2 regions of the Gordonia sp. C13 genome follow, and region 2 is predicted to be linked to the other one. Evidence: predicted binding sites of a transcription regulator. Region 2 holds the regulator's gene; the other holds the start of a gene.
The links. Region 2 encodes HspR, which represses chaperone genes until heat shock. Its sites were predicted from a motif close to ANNTGAGTNNNNNNNACTCANNT; they were not measured.
Positions count from the first base shown of each region.

Region 1 (4,637 bases), on a different contig from region 2:
CCTTGCCGGTGCCCTTGTCCTTCGCGGTGACGTGCACGATGCCGTTGGCGTCGATGTCGAAGGTCACCTCGATCTGCGGGACACCCTGCGGCGCAGGCGCGATGCCACCCAGCTCGAAGCTGCCGAGCAGCTTGTTGTGCGAGGCGATCTCACGTTCACCCTGGTACACCTGGATCTGCACCGACGGCTGGTTGTCCTCGGCCGTGGTGTAGGTCTCCGAGCGCTTGGTCGGGATGGTGGTGTTGCGCTCGATCAGCTTGTGCATCACGCCGCCCTTGGTCTCGATGCCGAGGGACAGCGGGGTGACGTCGAGCAGCAGCACGTCCTTGACCTCGCCGCGGAGAACGCCGGCCTGCAGGGCGGCGCCGACGGCGACGACCTCGTCCGGGTTGACGCCCTTGTTGGGCTCGCGGCCACCGGTCAGCTCCTTGACCAGGTCGGTGACGGCCGGCATACGGGTGGAACCACCGACGAGCACGACGTGGTCGATGTCGCCGACGGAGATGCCCGCATCCTTGATGACGGCCTGGAACGGTGCGCGGGTGCGCTCGAGCAGATCAGAGGTGATCCGCTGGAACTCGCTGCGCGACAGCTGCTCGTCGAGGAACAGCGGGTTCTTGTCGGCGTCGACGGTGATGTACGGCAGGTTGATCGAGGTGCTCTGCGAGCTCGACAGTTCGATCTTGGCCTTCTCGGCAGCCTCACGCAGACGCTGCAGGGCCATCTTGTCCTTGGTCAGATCGATGCCGTTCTGAGCCTTGAACTTCTCGACGAGCCAGTCGACGACACGCTGATCCCAGTCGTCACCACCGAGGTGGTTGTCGCCGGAGGTCGCGCGAACCTCGACCACACCGTCGCCGATCTCGAGCAGCGAGACGTCGAAGGTACCGCCACCGAGGTCGAAGACCAGGATGGTCTGCTCCTTCTCGCCCTTGTCGAGTCCGTAGGCCAGGGCGGCCGCGGTGGGCTCGTTGACGATGCGCAGCACGTTGAGGCCGGCGATCTGGCCGGCTTCCTTCGTGGCCTGACGCTGGGAGTCGTTGAAGTAGGCGGGCACGGTGATCACGGCGTCGGTGACGTCCTCACCGAGGTACGCCTCGGCGTCGCGCTTGAGCTTCATAAGCGTGCGCGCGCTGATCTCCTGCGGGGTGTACTTCTTGTCGTCGATCTCGACCGTCCAGTCACCCTCACCCATGTGGCGCTTGACCGAGCGGATGGTGCGGTCGACGTTCGTGACCGCCTGGTTCTTGGCCGGCTGACCGACGAGCACCTCGCCGTTACGCGCAAAGGCGACCACGGACGGCGTGGTCCGCGAGCCCTCGGCGTTGGCGATGACCGACGCTTCGCCACCCTCGAGCACCGAAACCACGGAGTTGGTGGTGCCGAGGTCGATTCCAACAGCACGAGACATGTTTGGCTTCCTCCTAGTTTGTGGGTGTGCACCCAAGTCCTTTGGCCCCGCGGTTCGATGACGCGGGGATGATGTCCGAAACCCGGCGGGACCGGACTTCAGTGCGTCCGACTCATGTCCTACTCACAATGGAGCGTCGAGTCAAACTTACTTGAGTCAGTGTCACTCAGGTTTCTCGAAGTGTGTAACGGAACCCCTTCCGGGTTTGTTCCCGGATGACTGGAGAAAGTTGAGCGAGTTTCGCTCAACTGGCGACCTGATGATGTGGTCCTTGACACACCTGGGCCCGCCGGGCAGATTCACCAGCAACAGGAAGCACACGATTCCACTTGACCGTTGCCGAGGATCGCCCATGACGCAGACCAGTCCTACACCCACGAGGGGCACCAGGGACTCCCCGCCCTGTCGTCCGTATCGCATCGCCGTCTGGGGTCCCGGCGAGGTGGGCGGTGCCGTCATCCGGGCCGCACTCGCCGACCCCGCCTTCGAGGTGGTGGGCGCCCTCGTCCACAACCGTGAGAAGGACGGTAGGGACATCGGCGAGCTGGTCCGGACTGATCCGATCAAGATCGGCGCCACCCGCGACCGCGAGGCGTTCAAGGAACTCGACGTGGACTGTGTCGTCCTCACCCCGGCGCCGGCCGCGGTGATCAAGGGGCTCGACGACGACGTCGTCGATCTGCTGGAGGCGGGGAAGAACGTCGTGGCGACCGCGGCGTACCACAATGTGTCGATGCCGAACTGGCTCAGCCCGTTCCGCAAGTCCCCGCACCGGATGCTCGAGGCCTGCCATGCCGGCGGCGCCACCTTGCACGGCACCGGCGTCCATCCCACGTTCATCGTCGAGCGGGTCGCGATGACGATGGCCAGGGCGATGTCGTCGGTCAGTCATGTGCGGTCGGTGGAGGCCGTCGACTTCTCTCGTGCCGGATCGATGTGGGGCGGGTTGGGAGCACTCGGCTTCGGCGCCGAACTCGACTCCCTCAGTGCCGAATCCCCGGTCGCACGCGGCGGCGACATCTACTACGCCGATCTCACCGGCAACGTCGCCCATGCGCTGTACGGCGCGGACAGTTCCGAGGTGAGGGTCGAGACGTCGCTACGCGGAATCCCCGCCGAACGTGATGCGCAGGTGGGCGCGACCACCATCAGGAAGGGCACTGCGGCCGCCCTGCACCTGACGCATCGCGGCTACCTCGGTGACCATCATTTCTTCACCAACGAGGAATGCTGGTATCTCGCTTCGGTACCCACTCGGCCCGCTCGCTCCGCTCCCGGCGCCGAAGCGGTGTATCGAGGCGACGATCTGCCGTTCGGCGGGTTCACCAGCCCGATCGCGTACACACTGGTCATCAGCGGCGAACCGGCCGAGATGCGCACCCAGCTCGAGTTCGGCGTCGGGTCCGGCCACACCAACCCGATCACGACCGCGTCGGTACGGGCCGTGCTCGACGCCATCCCGGCGGTGGTCGACGCCGAACCGGGCATCCTCATCGACGACATCGGACCCCACTACCGGCACGACGACCGGGTCCGGCTCCCGTGACCGAGGACGCCCGACCAGAGGTCGCCGCGTGGAACGGTCTGGTCGACGCACTCCGCTCCGCCGGTGACAAACTCGCCGCCGACACCGCGGGCCTGGCCCCGGCAGAACAGGCCGACGGATTCCGCGCCCTGGTGCGCGCGTTGTCGAATCAGTTGTCTCGCTTCGAGGCCGACCGAGAACGCCCGGAGCTCATGCCGTTCAACGGGTGGCGGCACAAGTTCCTGATGGACAACCCCGATTTCCGGTACTGGGTCACCGAGGTCCGAGGTGACCGCGCCTACCGCATCCGCGGGAACCGCGGCGATGCGTCGTACATGTCGGTGACCGTCTACCGCCGGACCGGCGGCATCGGCGCCGAGGCAACGGCCCGCATCGACAGCGACACCATCAGATTCGACGACGACGGCGCCTTCGAGATCGTGCTCGGCGGCACCGCGCCGGGAGCCGGTGACCGGCTGGAGCTACCGGAGAAGGCCGGCGTCGTCTGGGTCCGGTTCTTCCACGACGACGTGGCTCGGGACGAAATGGGTTGGTGCAGTATCGAGCCGGTCGTCGAACCGCCGGTGCCGCCGTCCATCGACGCGGCGAGACTCGCGTCCTCGCTGGACTCTTTGGCGGCCACGACCTCGATGCTCCCGACGATCTTCGAGATGTCGACCAAGGACGATCTCGATCCACCGAACGTGTTGCGGCACTGGTCGGAGATGGCCGGTGGCGCCGTGTTCACCGAACCCGGAATCCACTACGTCCGCGGCGGCTGGCAGCTCGGACCCGGCGAGGCGCTGGTCGTCGAAGGGGATGTCGTCGAGTGTCGGTACTGGAACATCCTGGCGTACAGCCGCTTTCTGAACTCACTGGACTTCCGGTACCGAACGGTCTCGTACACGGGCACGACCGCGACCGTCGTCGACGGACGGTATCGGTTCGTGGTCGCGGCGGAGGACCCGTGCGGTTCGGGCGACTGGATCGATTCCGAGGGGCGCGACTTCGGGATCATCGTGATGCGTTTCCTCCAACCTGCCGACGCGCCTCCTCTGCCGTCCGCTCGGGTGGTCCGGCTCGACGAACTGCGAGGCGAGTGATGGTGACGTGGACGCCACCGCAGCGGAGTGAGGTCGCCGAGAGCATCTACGCGGCCGCAGAAGCCGATCGGATTGCCCGTCCCGAGCGGTACCGGCTAGGGGTCGAGGCAACCGACACGATCGTCGAACGGGCCACTGCCGAGCACGGTGTCGAGGGATTGGGCGACCCGACACTGTGGCGGCCGGGCCTGGAGCAGTATCTGGCGTCGGCGGCCGAGGACGGGCGTCTGAACGCTGTCGGCATCCGTAATGCGCAGGACGCGGTGATCGGGAAACTGCGGGCGCGCTCCATCTTCGACAAGACCCTGCGGAAAAGCCCGGAAGTGGCCGAACGCGAGGTGCTCCCGCCGATCGTGATCATCGGCGGCTGGCGCACCGGGACGACGTTCCTGTACCGGCTCATGGCGCGCGACCCCAGGCTCCGCGCGCCGCGTCCGGTGGAGCTGTACGCCCCGTGGCGGGTCGCAAGGCTGTCCCCGGAGGAACGCGAACGGCTGATCGAAACGCAGGCCGCCGAGCCCAACCCGCTCCACGTGCTGAATCCGGCGATGGCCGCCGTCCACGATTCCGGACCGGCCCTCCCGGAGGAGTGCGTCCT
Region 1 is NZ_JALPSY010000013.1:110,241-114,877, reverse strand. Features, by position in the region: gene dnaK (molecular chaperone DnaK) at 1-1,411, opposite strand, end outside; gene M1L58_RS12715 (hypothetical protein) at 1,764-2,957, shown strand; gene M1L58_RS12710 (DUF1214 domain-containing protein) at 2,954-4,039, shown strand; gene M1L58_RS12705 (sulfotransferase family protein) at 4,039-4,637, shown strand, end outside.
Region 1: the regulator HspR is predicted to act here: its motif matches at 1,561-1,583, upstream of dnaK (molecular chaperone DnaK).

Region 2 (4,637 bases):
CAGGGCGCCGGCGATCCTGCGGCGGGCACCTCGACCGTGGTCGTCTCGGTCTCGGTGATGGTGAACGGCCCCGGGATCTCCTCGGTCACCGTCGTCGTCCGGGTGACCGGGCGCGGCGCGCTGGTGACCGTCGTCGTGCGGGCCCTCTCGGTCTCGGTCTCGATCCGGGTGACCGTCTTCGCGTCGGCGGTGATCGTGACGGCCGCGGGTGTCTCGGTGACCGTCACGGGAGCCGGTTCCGGGGTGTCGCCCTCGGCGGCCAGGAGCAGCGTCAGTCCGACCGCGCCGAGGAACACCGCGGCGCCGATCGCGGCGCCGACGAACCACCAGCGTCGTCCGGTCGACACCCGCGGGGCCGGGGTCGGGGCGGAGAGTGCCACCAGGGCGGCGTCGGCCGCGCCGATCGCGGACGCAAGAGGCGGGTTGTCTGCGACGGTGACGGGCCGCTGGGCAGCGTATTCGAAGGCCGGGGCGATACCCGGCATCTCTGCGCCGGGCCCGACCACGATGATCGAGGTGAGGTCGCGACCGCGCGGCAGCTTGGCGACCGCGGCCGCCAGCGCCGACGCCCCGTCCGGATCGGTGACGGGCGCGAGCCGGTGGGTGGTGAAATCGGCTGTTCCGAGGACCGCCCCCGAGGTCGTGTCGACCGTCGCCACCGTCGTACCGGACGCCGGTGCGGCCTCCCGATCGAGATCCACGACCGCGACGACGCCTCCACGGGTGGCATGAGTGCACGCGATCTCGGCGAGTGCCGAGGCGTAACCGGTGACGACGACACGGTCGTGCCAGGATTCGGCGGCGCCACTCGACCCGAAGGCCTGTGACAGGTGCTTGCGGACGTCCTCGCGGGACACGGAGACACCGATCAGGTCGACGACGACGGGCACCGAATCGACCAGCTCGACGATCGCGGCCTCTACCGCGGGAGCCGACGGATCAGGCAGGTCGACGAGGTTGCTGGCCAGGATGTGGCCATCGGCGTCGCGCACCACGGATGCGATCTGATCGTCCACGACGGATATCCCGAGAACCACGGATCCGGGCAGTCCCCCACTCGCCGGATCTTGGGTCATCGTCACCTCCACATCGACATTTGCCCATGCAGCCTAACGGCTGGGGCCGAATCTGTGGCAGCCGGACCGTCGGTGGTACCCCGTCAGACCGAGTCGGCGGGATGCTGGGTGTACGCGGCGTCGCGTACCGCCTCGTCGGTCTCCAACCCGGCACCGAGCGCACCGCCGACCGTGGCGAGTGAGCAGGTCAGCCAAGCCACCTCCAGGTAGTCGGTGATCCCGGGGTCGTGGGCGAGCGCGTCGCCGAAGACCTGCGGGACCACCAGGCACAGCGCGCCGACGGCCGAGAGGGCGAAGAGAGCGGCGTAGAGGGCCGCGACCCCGAGCACGACGGTGATGACCGTGACGGTGTTGAACAGGACGATCTGTTCGCGCGCCTGCCGCGACGAACCCCGCTCCCACAAGTTGGCGCCGATGATCAGGGTGGCAGTGATGGCGACGATCGAGCCGACGGCGACGCCGGTGAGTCGGACCCATCCGAAGGTATCCGCGAGCAGCCAGATGTCGGCGGTCACGAGCGCGAAGACGCCGGCGGCGATGGCGCCGGTGAGCGCGCGGGTCAGTCCGAGCGCGAGGCGCCACGGCCGGTTGGCGCGGACCATGCCGAAGAGGAGCCGGAGATTGCCGGTCAGCACCCGGGCGGTGAAGGCGGTGCCCTCGTCGTCGGTGTCGGTGCCGAGCTGGCGGACGCGGTGTCGTAGTGGCGACTTCGAGGGAGACTTCCCGTGTTGCCGGAGGTCGTCGGCGTCGGCACCGAGGAGCTGGCCGATGAGACCGGTGACGGTGGTGCGCGCACGCTGTCGCAGCCCGGTCGGGCCGAGGGCGGGTACCGACAGCACCGCGACGCCGTGCACCGCGTTCGCGTGAGCGACGACGGGACGCCTTCCCACGTGCAGGGGCAGGTCGGTCAGGCACACCACCAGATCCCATTCACGTTCGAGGAGAACGTCTCTCGCGGCGTCGACGATCTGGGCGTCGGTCGCCGGCGGCTGCACCACCGTCGCCTCGACGACCTCGACCTGCCACCGGGCCCCGGGGTAGGTCGTCTGCACGTGCTCGAGCAGGTCCGCGTCGACGAGTTTGCGGGCCAGCCCGATCGGCTGCCCGGGTGCGGCCACGACTCCGAGTACGACGACGGCTTCCGCGTCGGGTTGTGACGTCTCGTCCTCGAACTCCATGGGGTGGGCTTCCTTTCGCGGCCGCCCGGGGACGGCCTGATCAGGCGGTGAAGGTCTCGATCAGGGTGTGCTGTTCGACGGTCGACCGGGTCGGCATACCCGGCGAGGTTCAGCCGAATCGATTCGCGAGCGCCCGCAACGTGCCCTCGATACCCTGACCGTTCTTCTTGTCGTAGCCGATCAGCTCCATGATCTTCGGGAACTTGAGCGTGGAGTAGTCGAAGGTCTCGGTGACCTGCGTGGTCGTCGGCGACGTGGCGACGAGCTCCCAACGCCAGTGATGGCCCATGGGGTGCTTCCACTCGACGACGCGGTCGGTGTCGACGTCGGTCGCGGTGGAGGTGATCGTGTACGGAACACCGAACTGCTTCATCCCGACGCTGAATCGCGCGCCGGGGGTGAGCTTTTCCGGACCCTTGACAGGCGTGTCCCGCACCGTCCCCGAACCGTCCAGTTCGGGATGACGATGCGGGTTGGCGATGAGAGCGAAGACCTCGGCAGCCGGTGCGTCGACGACGATGCGCCGTGAAACGCGGTGCGGGCCCGTGTCAACGGTGGTGACGGTGTCGGAAGCCATACCTCCAAGGTACGCGGGACCTACCGGTCTCCCTGACGGAACGAGCCGGACCGTTCAGTCGCCGGAGCGTTTCCGCCGCGGCTGCCACACGACGAGGGCATTGGTCCGGGGCACCGGGACGAGCTCGCCCCCGCGACGATTCCGCGACGCAGCGACCTCGTCGGAGAGCTCACGGACACGCTGCTGCAGCGCCTCGACCTGATTGCTCAGGTCGATGATCCGTTTGATCCCTGCGAGGTTGACGCCCTCCTCCTGCGAGAGACGCTGGATCTCACGCAGGAGGTCGACGTCGCGAGACGAGTAGCGGCGACCGCCGCCGCTCGTGCGTTGCGGGGTGACCAGACCGAGACGGTCATAGGTCCGCAGGGTCTGGGCGTGCATGCCGGCGAGCTCGGCGGCCACCGAGATCATGAAGGTCGCGCCGTCGGCGTCGAAGTTCTTCTGACCGGCCATGACTCACTTCCCCCAGTTCGCCCGTGGATCGAAACCGCTTGCCCGCTCGGCCTGATCGTAGGCGCGCATCGCCTCGATCGCAGCGTCGTCGAGCTTGTCCGGCACCGCGACCTTGACCGTCACCAGCAGGTCGCCTGCACCGCCGGACCGCTTGGGGACGCCGCGGCCGCGCACGCGGAGCGTGCGGCCGTCGGTGGTGTTCGGCGGGATCTTGACCCCGACTGAGCCCTCGAGTGTCGGTACCGACACCGTCGCGCCGAGAACCAGTTCCGAGATCCGAACCGGGAGCTGCACCCGAAGGTCGTTGCCGCTGCGCGTGAACTGCTTGTGCGGCGTGACGTGGACGACGACGTAGAGGTCGCCCGACGGCGCTCCGCGACGTCCGGCCTCGCCCTGGCCGGCCAGCCGGATCCGTTGTCCGTCTTCGACTCCGGCCGGGATACGCACGTTGATGGTGCGCGTCCGGTTCTTGACTCCGCTGCCGGAGCAGTCGGTGCACGGGTCGTCGATCCGCGAGCCGGTGCCCTGGCAGTCCTGGCAGGGTTCGCTGAACCCGAAGGCACCCTGGTTGCGGCTGACGAAGCCGGAGCCGTTGCAATTGGGGCACACTCGCGGGCTGGTGCCGGGCTTGGCACCCGACCCGTGACAGGTGGTGCACGGGGACGGGCTGGTCACCCGCAGCGGGACCGTCGTGCCGAGCGCCGCGTCCTTGAAGGACAGCGTCGTCTCGGTTTCGAGGTCCTTGCCGCGACGGGGACGGCTGGCCGTCGATGTGCGTTGGGATCCGCCGCCCCGGTTGAAGAGTCCGTCGAAGATGTCGCCGAATCCGCCACCGCCGCCGGCCTGACCGCCGCCGAACAGGTCGCCGAGGTCGAAGTCGCCGCCGGTCGTGTACGTCGTACCGCCGCCGGGGAAACCGCCGCCCGGGAACCCGTTGCCGCCACCGCGGAATCGTCCGCCGGCGAACATCGCACGGGTCTCGTCGTACTCCTTGCGCTTCTCCGGATCGCTCAGCACGCTGTGGGCTTCGGACACCCGCTTGAAGCGCTCTTCGGCCGCGGAATCGCCGGGATTGGCATCCGGGTGCAGCTCGCGTGCGAGCTTGCGATAGGCCTTCTTGATCTCTTCAGCCGAAGCGTCAGAAGCAACGCCCAGGTCCTTGTAGAAGTCGTGTTCCAACCACTCACGTTGTGGAGCCACCAGACGTCACCTCCTTCAAGTCTTCTGTTGTCTGGATGGGTATTTCAGTTGTATTCGTGTTCGTACTCTCACCGGAGAGCCCTGAGGTGCGAGTCGAGAGCCACCCGCCCCCTGAGGTGCGAGCGGAGAGCCACCCGCCCCCTGAGGTGCGAG
Region 2 is NZ_JALPSY010000008.1:178,362-182,998, forward strand. Features, by position in the region: gene M1L58_RS09590 (hypothetical protein) at 1-1,076, opposite strand, end outside; gene M1L58_RS09595 (hypothetical protein) at 1,160-2,254, opposite strand; gene M1L58_RS09600 (SRPBCC family protein) at 2,364-2,831, opposite strand; gene M1L58_RS09605 (heat shock protein transcriptional repressor HspR) at 2,886-3,284, opposite strand; gene dnaJ (molecular chaperone DnaJ) at 3,288-4,484, opposite strand.